Regions from separate parts of the Kitasatospora sp. NPDC058218 genome, predicted to be linked through region 3. Evidence: riboswitches for the same ligand, from Rfam matches in the RefSeq annotation. Region 3 holds a riboswitch; each other region holds the start of a gene.

Region 1 (3,200 bases), on a different contig from region 3:
GTCTGGTCTTCCCCGAGCCGGCGCGCGACGCGGACGAGTTCGGGCACCGCGTGCACCAGCTGCTGACCGCCGCGAACAGCGACCTGCCCGCCCACCGGTCCTGACCGGGCATCGGACGACGCCCCCCGAACTCGACACCCGCCCGAACCAGGCGCCCCCCGAACGCCACCCCGCACCCTGCACCCCGCGCCCCCGCCGCAGGAATTGCCGAGCGGAATTGACGGCCCGTCCGACTCCGGACGGGCCGGCCGAATTCGGGGACGGAGCCACTCGGAAACGGTCCGGACAACCGAAACCGAAATACCGGAGCGAGCAACCGGACGTGAGAGCGGGTCAACCATCACATTCGCCTCGAACAGGGGGGATGAACTGCACTGCAAATACGGGGACGGAAAACGAAAGCGGCCGGCCCGGCTCACGAAGGATATTCGTGAGCCGGGCCGGCCTGGGCGTGTCCCGCGCCCATGATCCACTGGTGGTGCGGCGATCACCCGGTCGAGCGGTCACCCGACATGACCATCCCGGGAGGTCGTTCGCCCCGCACCCAGCGGTGGTCCGACCTCAGGTCAGATGGAGACGCCGTGCGCCCGCAGGTAGGCGATCGGGTCGATGTCCGAGCCGTACTCCGAGCCGGTGCGGATCTCGAAGTGCAGGTGCGGGCCGGTCACGTTGCCGGTCGCACCGGAGAGGCCGATCTGCTGGCCGGCGGTGACGGCCTGACCGACCTTCACACCGATCGAGGACAGGTGCGCGTACTGGGCGTACTTGCCGTCGGCGAGCTTGATCTCGACCTCGTTGCCGTAGGCGCCGCCGTTGCCGGCCTTGACCACGGTGCCGGCCGCGATGGCGCGCAGCGGGGTGCCGGTGGAGGCGACGAAGTCGGCACCGGTGTGGTGACCGGAGGACCACATCGAGCCGGCCACGCCGTAGGCGGTGCCGAGCTTCGGGTTGGCGACGGGGGCGACGTAGCCGGAGGTGGCGGCCACGGCGGCCGGGGCCTGGGTGGCGGCCGGCGCGGCCGGCTTGGCGGCGGGGGCGGCCGGCTTGGTGGCCGGGGCCTGCGCGGGCTTGGCGGCCTGGACCGGCTTCGGGGTGGCGGGCTTGGCGGCCGGCTTCACCGAGTCCTGCGAGACCTGCGGCTTGGCCGCGGGGGCGGCCGGCTTGGCGGCCTCGGCGGCGGCCGGAGCGGCGGCGGCCTTGGCGGCGAGCGAGAGCTGCTGACCCGGGAAGATGAGGTTCGGGTTGGCACCGACGACCGAGCGGTTGTGGTCGTACAGCGCCTGCCAGCCGCCCTCGACCTGCTTGGCGTCGGCGATCTTCGACAGGGTGTCCCCTCCGACGACCTTGTAGCTCTCCTCGGCCGGAGCGGCGGCGGGCTTGGCGGCCTCGGCGGCGGCCGGAGCGGCGGCGGCCGGAGCGGCGTCGACGCTGGTGGCACCGGTCCAGGTGCTGGTCTGCGCGGGCTTCGCGGCCGGGGCGGTGTGGGCCTGGGCGCTGATGGTGGTCACCAGCGGAAGGGCGAAGGCGGCGCCGGTCACGGCGGTGGCGATGCCGATGCGGGCGGCGCGGGGCAGGGCGATACGACGGGCCTGTGCGGGCATGGGGAACTGTCCTCTCCGACGCCTGCGAGGTGAGCTGTCGGGTTCGGGCTGGAGTTGCCCGGCCGCATAGCGCGGCTTCACCCCAAGCCGGACCGCGAATTCCGGTCCGGCGACTTACCTTTGGGTCCCCCGCTCCTGCCGTACAGAGTTCGGTTCGTACCACCGGGCAGCGGCAGGACTAGGCGTTCCACCCGGTGGCCACCCGGGCCAATGCCGGGCGGTCGCTGAACTAAAACCCATCCGTCCGGGTGAAGCAATGTCGATCTCTTGAATCGACAACCAATGCCGGGAAGGTCGTGACACTCCGAATGATCGACTGCACGGTATGTGCACAATCGATTAACCGCGCGCCACTGATCCGCGACGCTCCGCCGATTTCGGTGTCCTTCCGCATGCGATCGGCTACGGAAAGCCATCTGCCGACACACCCCCGGTGAGCCTTGTCACGTCGGCTCCCGGGGCGCACGATCGGGCGGTGGCCACCTCCGAGGCCGGCACCCTGCGCCTGGGCACCGCGCAGGGCCGCTGGGTACTACTGGCGACGGTGCTCGGCTCCAGCATGGCGATGCTCGACGGCACCGTCGTCAACGTCGCCCTGCCGCGGATCGGCACCGATCTCGGCGCCCCGCTCGCCGCCCTGCAATGGACACTGAACGCCTATCTGCTCACCCTGGCCGGCCTCATCCTGCTCGGCGGCGCGCTCGGCGACCGCTACGGCCGGCGCCGCGTCTTCCTGATCGGCGTGCTCTGGTTCGCCGCCGCCTCGGCGGCGTGCGCGGCGGCGCCCACCATCGAGGTGCTGGTCGCCGCCCGCGCGGTGCAGGGCATCGGCGGGGCGCTGCTCACCCCGGGCTCGCTCGCGATGCTCCAGGCCGTGTTCCACCCGGACGACCGCTCGGCGGCGGTCGGCCTCTGGTCCGGCCTCGGCGGGGTGTCGGCCGCGATCGGCCCGTTCCTCGGCGGCTGGCTGGTGGACGGCCCCGGCTGGCGGTGGATCTTCCTGTTGAACGTCCCGCTCGCCGTCCTGGTGATCGCGGTGGCTTCCCGGCACGTCCCGGAGAGCCGGGACGAGAGCGCGACCGGCCGGTTCGACATCCTCGGCGCGGCGCTGGCCGCGCTGGCCCTGGGCTCGGTCACCTACGCGCTGACGGCCGCCGGAGCCGGGCTCTCCCCCGAGGTCTGGGTGGCCGGTGCGGCCGGTCTGCTGCTGGGCGCGGCGTTCGTCGTGGTCGAGCGCCGCGTCGAGGAGCCGATGCTGCCGCTCGGCCTCTTCTCCTCCCGCCTGTTCACCGCGGTGAACCTGGTCACCCTCTGCGTCTACGCGGCGTTCAGCGGAGTGTTCTTCCTGCTGGTCGTGCAGTTGCAGATCGTCTCCGGCTTCTCGCCGCTGGTCTCCGGGCTCGCCCTGGTGCCGATCACCGTGCTGATGCTGGCGCTGTCCGCCCGGGCCGGCCGGCTCGGCAAGCGGATCGGTCCGCGGATCCCGCTCACCGTGGGGCCGCTGGTCTGCGCGACGGGAGTGCTGCTGATGCTGCGGATCGGCCCGGACGCCTCCTACTGGACGGACGTCCTGCCGGCCGTCACCGTGATGGGCTGCGG
Region 2 (3,200 bases), on a different contig from region 3:
GCCCTGCGGCGCGGGGTGGTACTGGCCCGCGCTCAGGGACAGGTTGAGGATCAGGTACGCCGACCAGCCGGCACCGACGCCCTTGCCGTCCGAGAAGACCTTCGCGCCGTTGATGTACCAGTCGACCGAGTCGGCGCCGTACTGGGTGCCGACGGTGACCCACTGGTCGTGGGCGATCGCCTTCGCGTCGGTGACGTACTTGTGGTCCGCGTTGACGTGGTTGGTCAGCTCCAGCAGGTTGGCGTTGTCCGAGTGGTACTCGAAGGTGTCGATCTCGCCGTGGCTGCCGCTGGTGCCGTTCCACGTCCACAGCGCCGGCCAGGCGCCGGTGCCGGCCGGGAGCTTGACCCGGGTCTCGACGTAGTCACCGGTCTTCACCTTGAAGCCCTCGCTGGAGTACTCGGTGGTGAGCAGCCCGGTGTCCCAGGCCTGCTTGCCGTTCTCCAGGGTGTGGCTGCTCGGCTTGGCGGTGAAGGTGGCGGCGCCGCCGGAGACGGCGACGTTGTTCTTGTTCAGCCAGTCGAGCTTGTTGTCGTTGGGGTTGTGGTCGCCGTAGTGGTACGAGCTGCTCTTGTCGGCGGTCCAGCGCGAGCCGAGGGCGAGGCTGTTGAACTCGTCCGACCAGGTCAGCGACTTCCCGGCGACCGGGGCGCCGGTGGCCGGGGGCGACGGGGCGGCGGTCGCGGTGGGCGACGGCGTCGGGGTGGGCTTGGGAGTGGCCGTCGCGGTCGGCGTCGGGGTGGGGGTGGCCGTGGCGCCGGAGACCACGAGCTGGCGCGAGGGCAGGTTGTGCCAGGCGCCGCCGAGGTCCTGCCAGAAGCCGAACTGGGTGTACGTCCCGGCGGGCAGGGTGCGGGCACCGGTGGTGATCGACAGGCCGGTGGGGCAGATCTGCGCGTTGGAGACGTTGCCGGGGAAGTCGAGGTTGCGCCCGGCGGCGTCGCGGACGCCCACGCCGACGGTCTTGGCGGTGAAGCAGGCCGAGGAGTGGACGGTCAGCGCGGCCGTGGTGGCCTTGCCCGCGACCATGGTGGCCGGGGCGAGCTTGTCCTGGGTGACGGTCGGCACGGTGGCCGCCTGGGCGCCGGTGAGCGCCGGGACGCCGAGGAGCCCGGCGCCGCTGATGGCGAGCGCGCCGGTGGCGGCGACGGCGGCCTTGCGGCCTCGGTGGTTGGGACGGGCGTGGCGCGGGGTCGCGCGCCGGGCAGGCTTCTGCATGGCGGTGTCCTCTGTGACGCCTGCGAGGTGAGCTGTCGGGTTCGGGCTGAGGTTGCCCGGCCGCCTGTGGAGCGGCTTCACCCCTAGCCTCGGCCGGTACGCGGGAGCGCACGGGTCGGGCACTGACCTGGGTCCCCCGCTCCCGTCCACTGTGGTGCTCGACTGCCGACCGGCGGGTGGACAGGACTCGGCGTCCCGACGGCGGGGTCCGCGAAGACGGACTCGTGCAGGCTAGGCAGGCCGCCCGGAAGGCGACAACTCACCGGGGGATGTTGTCGCGCAGCTCACAGTGGGGCGGGGCGGAGTTGATCAAGTCGCCGGTGGAGTTGATCAGTTGGCGGTGGGGTCGGCCGGGGTGGCCGGTGGGGTCGGCCGGGCGGGCGATCGGGCCGGGAGGTCGGCCGGGCGTGGGCCTGCGCCCCGCGCGCCGGGCGCCCGGGCCGGTGCCGGGCGGTGGGTCCGCCGAGCGGCCCGGCGCCGCCTGCGGTGCCGGTGCCGCGCCCGGCGGCCGGACGGCGCGGGGTGCTGCCCCGCGGCGGGGTGCCCGCAAGTCCGCCGCGAAGGTCGGCCGGTCGGATAGGTTGGGGGTCCAGCCCTACCGCACAGACGAGAGACGAGGACCAGTCCCGCCATGACCGCGCCCCTGCCCGCCTTCGCCGGCCGCACCTACCTCTTCCAGGTCGACAACGGCGCGGCCTTCCGCAACGCCTACTCGCCGGACGGCAAGCGGCTGCGCTGGGAGGGCCTCGGCGAGTCGGCGGGCCAGTGGGAGGACGTGGCGCTCCACATCGCCGAGATCGGGCCGGAGCTGTACTTCGTCAGCTGGACCGAGCAGAGCGGCATCACCGTGAGCCATGTGATGGACCTCGGCAAGCTGACGGTGCGCGCGTTCTGGACGTACGAGGGCGAGGGCGGCCGGGTCGGCGAGCTGCACACCGGGACGCTGGAGCCGGTGGCCTGAACCGTGGCCCGGACCGTGGCCTGAGCGCCGCCGGGCCGGCCGTGCCGTGGCCGCCCGGCGCCCGTCCCGGTCAGACCGCGCGGTCCGGCACCCTGAGGCGCTGGGAGAGCCACTCCAGCGAGGACGGCAGCAGCCTGCTCCAGGTCTCGAAGTTGTGGCCACCGGTCTTCATCATGCTGTAGGAGACCTTCATCGGGCCGTGCGCGGCGGCCACGAACGCCTCGGTGTCCCGCCGGTAGTCGCCGTCGCCCTCCCTGGTGCCGGCCAGCAGCACGGACACCGCGGGCTGCGGCAGGTTCTTCAGCCGCCACATCAGGTCGGCCTCGTTGCGACGCTGCTGGCTGCCCTTGAAGAGGTCCCCGGTCGTCGGGTCGTCGGCGGCCTGGTAGTAGCCGGAGAGCGAGACGGCGGTCGGGAAGACCTCCGGGTGGCGCATGGCGAGCTTGAGGGCGCAGTAGCCGCCGGTCGAGTTGCCCATGAAGCCCCAGGCCTGCGGGTCGGAGGAGACCCGGTACGTCGCCTGGATCGCGGCCGGGACGTCCTTGGTGAAGTACGTCTCCGACTGCGCGCCGCCCGGGATGTCCTCGCACTCGGTGTCCTGCGGGAGCGCGGGCGAGGGGCGCATCAGTACCATCACGGTCGGCTGCATCCGACCCTCCTGGAGCAGCTTGAGCGCCGCGCCCGGGTAGTTCAGCCGGGTCACCAGGTTCTTCGCGATACCGGGGAAGCCGGTGCTCACGATCACCGCCGGGAACTGCTTCTGCGCGTACTCCGGCTGGAAGTACTGCGGCGGCAGGTAGACGTACCCCTCGGTGGAGAGCCGGGTGGCGGCGCCGTCGATCCGGACCTCGCGGATCTCACCGGACTGCTTCGGGTCGCGGCCCAGCGCCCCGCCGCCCTTGACGGACGCGTGCCCGATGGTCTCCACCTGCAGGCGGCCGGACGCGTCCGCCTTGTTCTGGATGACGACCGGGCCGTTGTCGCCGGTGCCGAGCAGGTCGTCCCAGCTGCTGTAGAAGGC
Region 3 (3,200 bases):
AGCGCACGCAGGCGGAGGTCACCTGCGTGTTCGACGGGCAGGACCTCGACGTGCCGGTGATCATGGCGCCGCCGCGCGGGGTCCGGGTGCGGTTCAGTCGGACCGGGGAGACGGCGGACGAGCTGATCCGCCGGCTGGTGCGGGCCGAGCCGCAGGGGCGTCCGGTGGTGGTGGTCTCCGCCGACCGGGAGGTCGCGGAGGGCGTGCGGAAGGCGGGCGCGCGCCCCGTGGCTTCCGTTCTGCTGTTGAACCGGTTGGCCCGGCCCTGACCGCGTCCGGGTGCTGTCCAGGTCGAAGTGACGCCTGGTCAGCGCCCGGTTTGCGGGGATGTGTGGGTCCGGTGAAGTCATGGCGGGGAGCGGAAGTTCACGCCATCGGGGGAGTGGCGGAAAGCGTGGATCTTCACTAGGGTCTGGCGTCAAACCTATTTTCCGGATTCTCACCCAATCGGGTGAGTCCCGTTGGAAGAAGGAGCCGGTCTCTTGGCCACCCACCGCCGTCCCAAGCAGCCGAGCCGCGCGCGGGTCTCCGTGCTCACCGCTGCCGCGGCGACCGCGGTCGCCCTCTCCGCCCAGGTCGCCGCGCACGCCGCGCCCACTCCCTCCCCCAAGAAGGAGGACGTGAAGGCGCAGATCGACCAGTTGCAGGAGGAGGCCGAGCAGGCCACCGAGAAGTTCAACGGCGCCAAGGAGCGGGCCGACCAGCTGCGCAAGCAGTCGGACCAGCTCCAGGACCAGGTGGCCCGCGGCCAGGACCAGATGACCCAGCTCCAGGGCGGGCTGGCCGAGGTGGCGGCCGAGCAGTACCGCACCGGCGGCATCGACCCGTCCGTCCAGCTGATGCTCTCCTCCGACCCCTCCGGCTACCTGGACAAGGCCTCCAGCGTCCAGCAGGCCAGCTCCAGCCAGACCGAGGCGCTCAAGGGCCTGCAGGACCAGCAGCGCCGGCTGGACCAGCAGAAGGCCGAGGCGGCCGCGATTCTGGCCTCCCTGGACAGCACCACCAAGGACCTGAACCAGTCCAAGGCCGAGGTCAACAAGAAGCTCAAGGAGGCCCAGGACCTGCTGAACTCCCTCAGTGCGGCGGACCGGGCCGCGCTGAAGGCCGCTCAGCAGCAGGCGGACCGCGCCTCGCGCGGCAGCGAGCGGACCGACCTGGGCAGCCTGCCGCAGGGCAGTGGCATGGCCGGGGCGGCCGTCGCCAACGCGATGAGCAAGCAGGGCTCGCCGTACCAGTGGGGCGCCGTCGGCCCGAGCGGCTTCGACTGCTCCGGCCTGATGGTCTGGTCGTACGCGAAGGCCGGTGTCTCGCTGCCGCGCACCTCGCAGGCGCAGGCCAACTACGGCTCGAAGGTGCCCTCGCTCGCCGAGGCCCAGCCGGGCGACCTCATCATCTACCGCGCCGACCGCAGCCACGTCGGGATGTACATCGGCAACGGGATGGTGGTCCACGCGCCGCACACCGGTGACGTGGTCAAGGTGATGAAGGCCGACGCGATGCCGATCAACGCGATCCGCCGGGTCTGACGGACCGACACGCCCACGGGCCGGGATCCGGCCCTGTGATCCGCGCCACCTCCTGATCGGGGGTGGCGTCGGCGTCTGCGGCTGCTTGATGACAAACGATCAGCTCCGTGTGGGCAAGTGATCACGCCCGGTCATATTCGCGCATGACCTTGGATCTTCTTTCGGCATTTTTCTGACAAGGATTTGAACGGATCACGGTTCTGTTACTAGGGTCGTGCCTCGAACCACCGCACAGTCGATCACCCAGCAGGGGTGGCGGCGGAGGTTTACCGCCGAGTTCGCGAAGCAGCGGGGCAGAGCATCTGCCCGACGGGGAGCCCAGTAGTCGGGGGCGCTGTGGAACGGAGCCGGGGAACCATGTTCCTCCGGGGTGAATCGGCGCCAGGGCGACCGCAGCAGCGGTCGGTGAGGCGTCGTAGGGCAATGCTTCCGGCCCGAACCCGTCAGCTCACCCGGTAGGCGGACGTAGGAAGAAGGAGTCCGCCTTCGTGGCGTCCCATCGTCGTCCCAAGCCCGCCGGCCGCGCCCGGGTCTCGATCATGACCGGTGTCGCCGCTGCCGCGGTCGCCCTCTCCGCGCAGTCCGGCGCCCACGCCGACCCGACGCCGACCAAGGACCAGGTCAAGGAGCAGGTCGACCAGCTCAACGAGCAGGCCGAGCAGGCGACCGAGAAGCTCAACGGCGCCCAGGCCAAGCAGCAGGAGCTGCAGAAGCAGGTCGGTGAGCTGCAGGACAAGGTGGCCCGCCAGCAGGCCTCGGTGACCGAGGCCCAGGGCGGCCTCGCCGAGATCGCCGGCGAGCAGTACCGCAACGGCGGCATATCGCCGACCGTCCAGCTGATGCTCTCGTCCAGCCCGGACAGCTTCCTCACCCAGGCCGGTGCGATCAACCAGGCCGGCAGCACCCAGTCCAACGCGCTGAAGGACCTCCAGGAGCAGCAGCGCAGGCTCGACCAGGACCGCAACGAGGCGCAGGGCAAGCTCGGCGAGCTCGAGGCCACCACCCAGCAGCTGAAGGCCTCCAAGGACGAGGTCCAGGGCAAGCTGGCCAAGGCCCAGGACCTGCTCAACACGCTGACCGAGCAGGAGCGCGAGGCGCTGCGCGCGGCCGAGGAGAAGGCCGCCGCCGAGGCGAAGGCCAAGGCGGACGCCGCCAAGGCCGAGGCCAAGGCCAAGGCGGACGCCGACCGCGCCTCCCGCGACAACAGCCGCGACAACCTGGCCGGCTCGTCCTCGTCGACGGCTGCCAAGCCCGCCGCGTCCTCCCCGGCCCCCGCGCCGTCCGCGCCCGCCGCCAACGGCTCGCGCGCCGCCGCCGCGATCGCCGCCGCCGAGAGCAAGCTGGGTGCGCCGTACGTCTACGGCGCCTCCGGCCCGGGCTCGTTCGACTGCTCCGGCCTCACCAGCTGGGCCTACGCCCAGGCGGACGTGTCGCTGCCGCGCACCTCGCAGGCCCAGGCCACCATCGGCACCAACGTCGGCACCAACATCGCCAACGCCCAGCCCGGTGACCTGATCATCTACCGCTCGGACCGCAGCCACGTCGCGATCTACGTGGGCGGCGGCCAGGTCATCCACGCGCCGAAGCCCGGTGCGAACGTCCGGTACGAGACCGCCAGCATGCTGCCGATCAACGCCATCGTGCGCGTCTGATCCGGCGTCCGCCTGCACGGGC
Region 4 (3,200 bases), on a different contig from region 3:
CTCACCGACCGGCTGATCGACGGTTTCGCGCAGCGCGGCTCGGCGGACCTGATCCACGAGTTCGCCTTCCCGCTCCCCATCTACGCGATCTGCGACCTGCTCGGGGTGCCGGCCGAGGACCAGGACGACTTCCGGGACTGGGCGGGCATGATGATCCGCCACGGCGGTGGGCAGCGCGGCGGGGTGGGGCGCGCCGTCAAGCGGATGCGCGCCTACCTGGCGGAGCTGATCCACCGCAAGCGGGCCGATCCCGGCGACGACCTGATCTCCGGCCTGATCCGGGCCAGCGACCACGGCGAGCACCTGACCGAGAACGAGGCCGCGGCGATGGCCTTCATCCTCCTCTTCGCCGGTTTCGAGACGACCGTCAACCTGATCGGCAACGGCACCTACGCGCTGCTGCGCAACCCCGGGCAGCGGGCGCTGCTCCAGGACTCGATCGCCCGTGGCGAGAGCGCCCTGCTGGAGACCGGGATCGAGGAACTCCTGCGCTACGACGGGCCGGTGGAGCTCGCCACCTGGCGCTTCGCGACCAGCCCGCTGACCATCGGCGGGGTGGAGATCCCGGTCGGCGACCCGGTGCTGGTGGTGCTCGCGGCGGCGGACCGGGACCCGGCGCGGTTCGCCGACGAGAACACCCTCGACCTGGCCCGGACCGACAACCCGCACCTGGGCTTCGGGCACGGCATCCACTACTGCATCGGTGCTCCGCTGGCCCGGTTGGAGGGGAGGTCGGCGCTCACCACCCTGCTCACCCGGCTGCCCGATCTGCGACTCGCCGAAAGCCCGGAGAACCTCCGCTGGCGCGGTGGCCTGATCATGCGTGGACTTCGTGACCTCCCGGTGGAATTCACCCCCGAGAAGCCGTCCGCGGAACCGTCCACCGAGCCTTCGACCGGCCTCTGAGCAATCCGTGCGGCGATGCCCCGGCCGTGTCTCGATCTCGACCATTCGAGCCTCCGACACGCTGACGGGGTGTCGCTGTTCTGCTCTCACCGGGGGTCTGAATCACCATCAATCAGGACATAGCCCTGTTGTTGGTAGGCGATCGGCCACGCGCCGTAATTTATGTGTGATACCTGCGATATGAGCTTGTTATTGATGTGAGGATCTGTCTACCCTCCCTGGAGTTCGCAGCTGCGGACCTCGTGCGCGGAACGCCGAATCCTGCCCGCCGCGTCACGGGAAACCGACCAGAACCCTTGGGCAGGGGCGGGGGAACCAGGTTTGTTGCCGTCCCCCACGGCTTGGGGTGAAGCCGCCCGCGCGGGCCGAAAGACTCCGCGTCACGCGGCCGGGCCACCTCCCGGTCCGAACCCGACAGCTCACCTCGCAGGCGTGCGGAGAGGGAAAACGTCATGCTCTTCGTCGGAACCGGCCGTCATCGTCGTCGCACCCAGACCGAGAAGGCCATCGCCGTGGCCGGTGTGGCCGGCGTCGGACTCGCGCTGCCGCTGCTCACCGCCACCGGCGCCTCCGCCGCCCCGGCCTCGACCTGGGACGCGGTCGCCCAGTGCGAGAGCGGCGGCAACTGGAGCATCAACACCGGCAACGGCTTCTACGGGGGCTTGCAGTTCACCCCCAGCACCTGGAAGGCGTACGGCGGCACCTCGTACGCGCCGCAGGCCCACCAGGCCAGCAGGGCGCAGCAGATCTCGGTCGCCGAGAAGGTCCTCGCCTCGCAGGGGCCGGGCGCCTGGCCGGTCTGCTCGCAGAAGGCGGGCCTGACCAAGGGCGGCGCCGCGGCCCCGGTCGACACCTCCTCGGACGCCGAGCCCGCGGCCCAGCAGCCCGCCGCGCCGAAGCCCGCGCAGTCGAAGCCCGCCGCGCCGAAGCCGGCCCAGTCGAAGCCCGCTCAGAAGCCGGTCCAGCAGCAGGCCCCGAAGCCCGCCGCCCAGCAGCCCGTCCAGCAGGACGCGCAGCAGAAGCCCGGCTGGGACGCCGACGCGAAGGTCTTCTGGTACCAGAGCAACGGCGCCTGGTACTGGACCAGCCACCAGGGCGTCTACCAGCAGTACGCGGGTCAGGCCGCCGGCCAGTACGCGGGCCAGGACAGCCGCCCGGCCGCGGCCCACGGCGCCCCGGTCGCCGCAGCCGCCCCCGTCGCCCAGCAGCGCGCCGACCACGGTTACACCGTCCAGTCCGGTGACACCCTGTCGACCATCGCCACCGCCCAGGGTGTCCAGGGCGGCTGGCAGACGCTGTACGACGGCAACCGCGGCACCGTCGGCACCGACCCGAACCTGATCCTCCCGGGCCAGGTGCTCGACCTCGGCTGACGCCCGCCGGTGCGGTGGCTCCACGAAGGGGGCCGATCAGGCCCCCTTCGTCCGCATCTGTTCCCCTTTCATGGGGCAACCAGGTGAACTACCGGTGGGTAGCCGGGCCACACGCTGAGACGGGACCGAGGTCGACGTGGTCCCGAGAGCCCGTGCGGTTAGGCTCTGGTCGTAACGACTCCGCAACCATCCGGCCGACAGCACCCATCGTCAGCCGAACCTGCTTCCGCTAGGAGATGCCTCGTGCCGTCCATCGATGTCGTCGTAGCCCGTGAGATTCTCGACTCGCGTGGCAACCCCACGGTCGAGGTCGAGGTCGGCCTCGACGACGGCAGCACCGGCCGTGCCGCTGTCCCGTCGGGTGCCTCCACCGGTGCCTTCGAGGCGCTGGAGCTTCGCGACGGTGACAAGAACCGCTACTTCGGCAAGGGCGTGGAGAAGGCCGTCCTGGCCGTCATCGAGCAGATCGGCCCCGAGCTGGTCGGCTACGACGCCACCGAGCAGCGCCTGATCGACCAGGCCATGCTCGACCTGGACGCCACCCCGGACAAGTCCTCGCTCGGCGCCAACGCGATCCTCGGCGTCTCGCTGGCCGTCGCGCACGCCGCCTCCGAGGCCAGCGACCTGCCGCTGTTCCGCTACCTGGGCGGCCCGAACGCGCACGTCCTGCCGGTCCCGATGATGAACATCCTCAACGGTGGCTCGCACGCGGACTCCAACGTCGACATCCAGGAGTTCATGATCGCCCCGATCGGCGCGGAGTCCTTCTCCGAGGCCGTCCGCTGGGGCGTCGAGGTCTACCACACCCTCAAGGGCGTGCTGAAGGAGCGCGGCCTGTCCACCGGCCTCGGCGACGAGGGCGGCTTCGCGCCGAACCTGGACAGCAACCGCGAGGCCCTGGACCTCATCACCGAGGCCATC

Evidence for each region. A riboswitch is a leader RNA that binds a small molecule or an ion and turns the genes downstream of it on or off. The one in region 3 is predicted to bind cyclic di-AMP.
Region 1: another riboswitch for cyclic di-AMP. It lies ahead of ACFVYI_RS11515 (peptidoglycan DD-metalloendopeptidase family protein); the one in region 3 lies ahead of ACFVYI_RS01500 (NlpC/P60 family protein).
Region 2: another riboswitch for cyclic di-AMP. It lies ahead of ACFVYI_RS33700 (family 16 glycosylhydrolase); the one in region 3 lies ahead of ACFVYI_RS01500 (NlpC/P60 family protein).
Region 4: another riboswitch for cyclic di-AMP. It lies ahead of ACFVYI_RS41595 (transglycosylase family protein); the one in region 3 lies ahead of ACFVYI_RS01500 (NlpC/P60 family protein).

The regions. Positions count from the first base shown of each region.
Region 1 is NZ_JBHVWC010000014.1:122,252-125,451, forward strand. Features, by position in the region: gene ACFVYI_RS11510 (DUF2470 domain-containing protein) at 1-104, shown strand, start outside; gene ACFVYI_RS11515 (peptidoglycan DD-metalloendopeptidase family protein) at 567-1,601, opposite strand; cyclic di-AMP (ydaO/yuaA leader) riboswitch at 1,606-1,766, opposite strand; gene ACFVYI_RS11520 (MFS transporter) at 2,077-3,200, shown strand, end outside.
Region 2 is NZ_JBHVWC010000065.1:61,322-64,521, reverse strand. Features, by position in the region: gene ACFVYI_RS33700 (family 16 glycosylhydrolase) at 1-1,218, opposite strand, end outside; cyclic di-AMP (ydaO/yuaA leader) riboswitch at 1,221-1,385, opposite strand; gene ACFVYI_RS33695 (hypothetical protein) at 1,850-2,179, shown strand; gene ACFVYI_RS33690 (alpha/beta hydrolase) at 2,250-3,200, opposite strand, start outside.
Region 3 is NZ_JBHVWC010000002.1:108,353-111,552, forward strand. Features, by position in the region: gene ACFVYI_RS01490 (NYN domain-containing protein) at 1-269, shown strand, start outside; gene ACFVYI_RS01495 (NlpC/P60 family protein) at 483-1,526, shown strand; cyclic di-AMP (ydaO/yuaA leader) riboswitch at 1,849-2,004, shown strand; gene ACFVYI_RS01500 (NlpC/P60 family protein) at 2,015-3,178, shown strand.
Region 4 is NZ_JBHVWC010000123.1:7,755-10,954, reverse strand. Features, by position in the region: gene ACFVYI_RS41600 (cytochrome P450) at 1-906, shown strand, start outside; cyclic di-AMP (ydaO/yuaA leader) riboswitch at 1,182-1,355, shown strand; gene ACFVYI_RS41595 (transglycosylase family protein) at 1,359-2,279, shown strand; gene eno (phosphopyruvate hydratase) at 2,523-3,200, shown strand, end outside.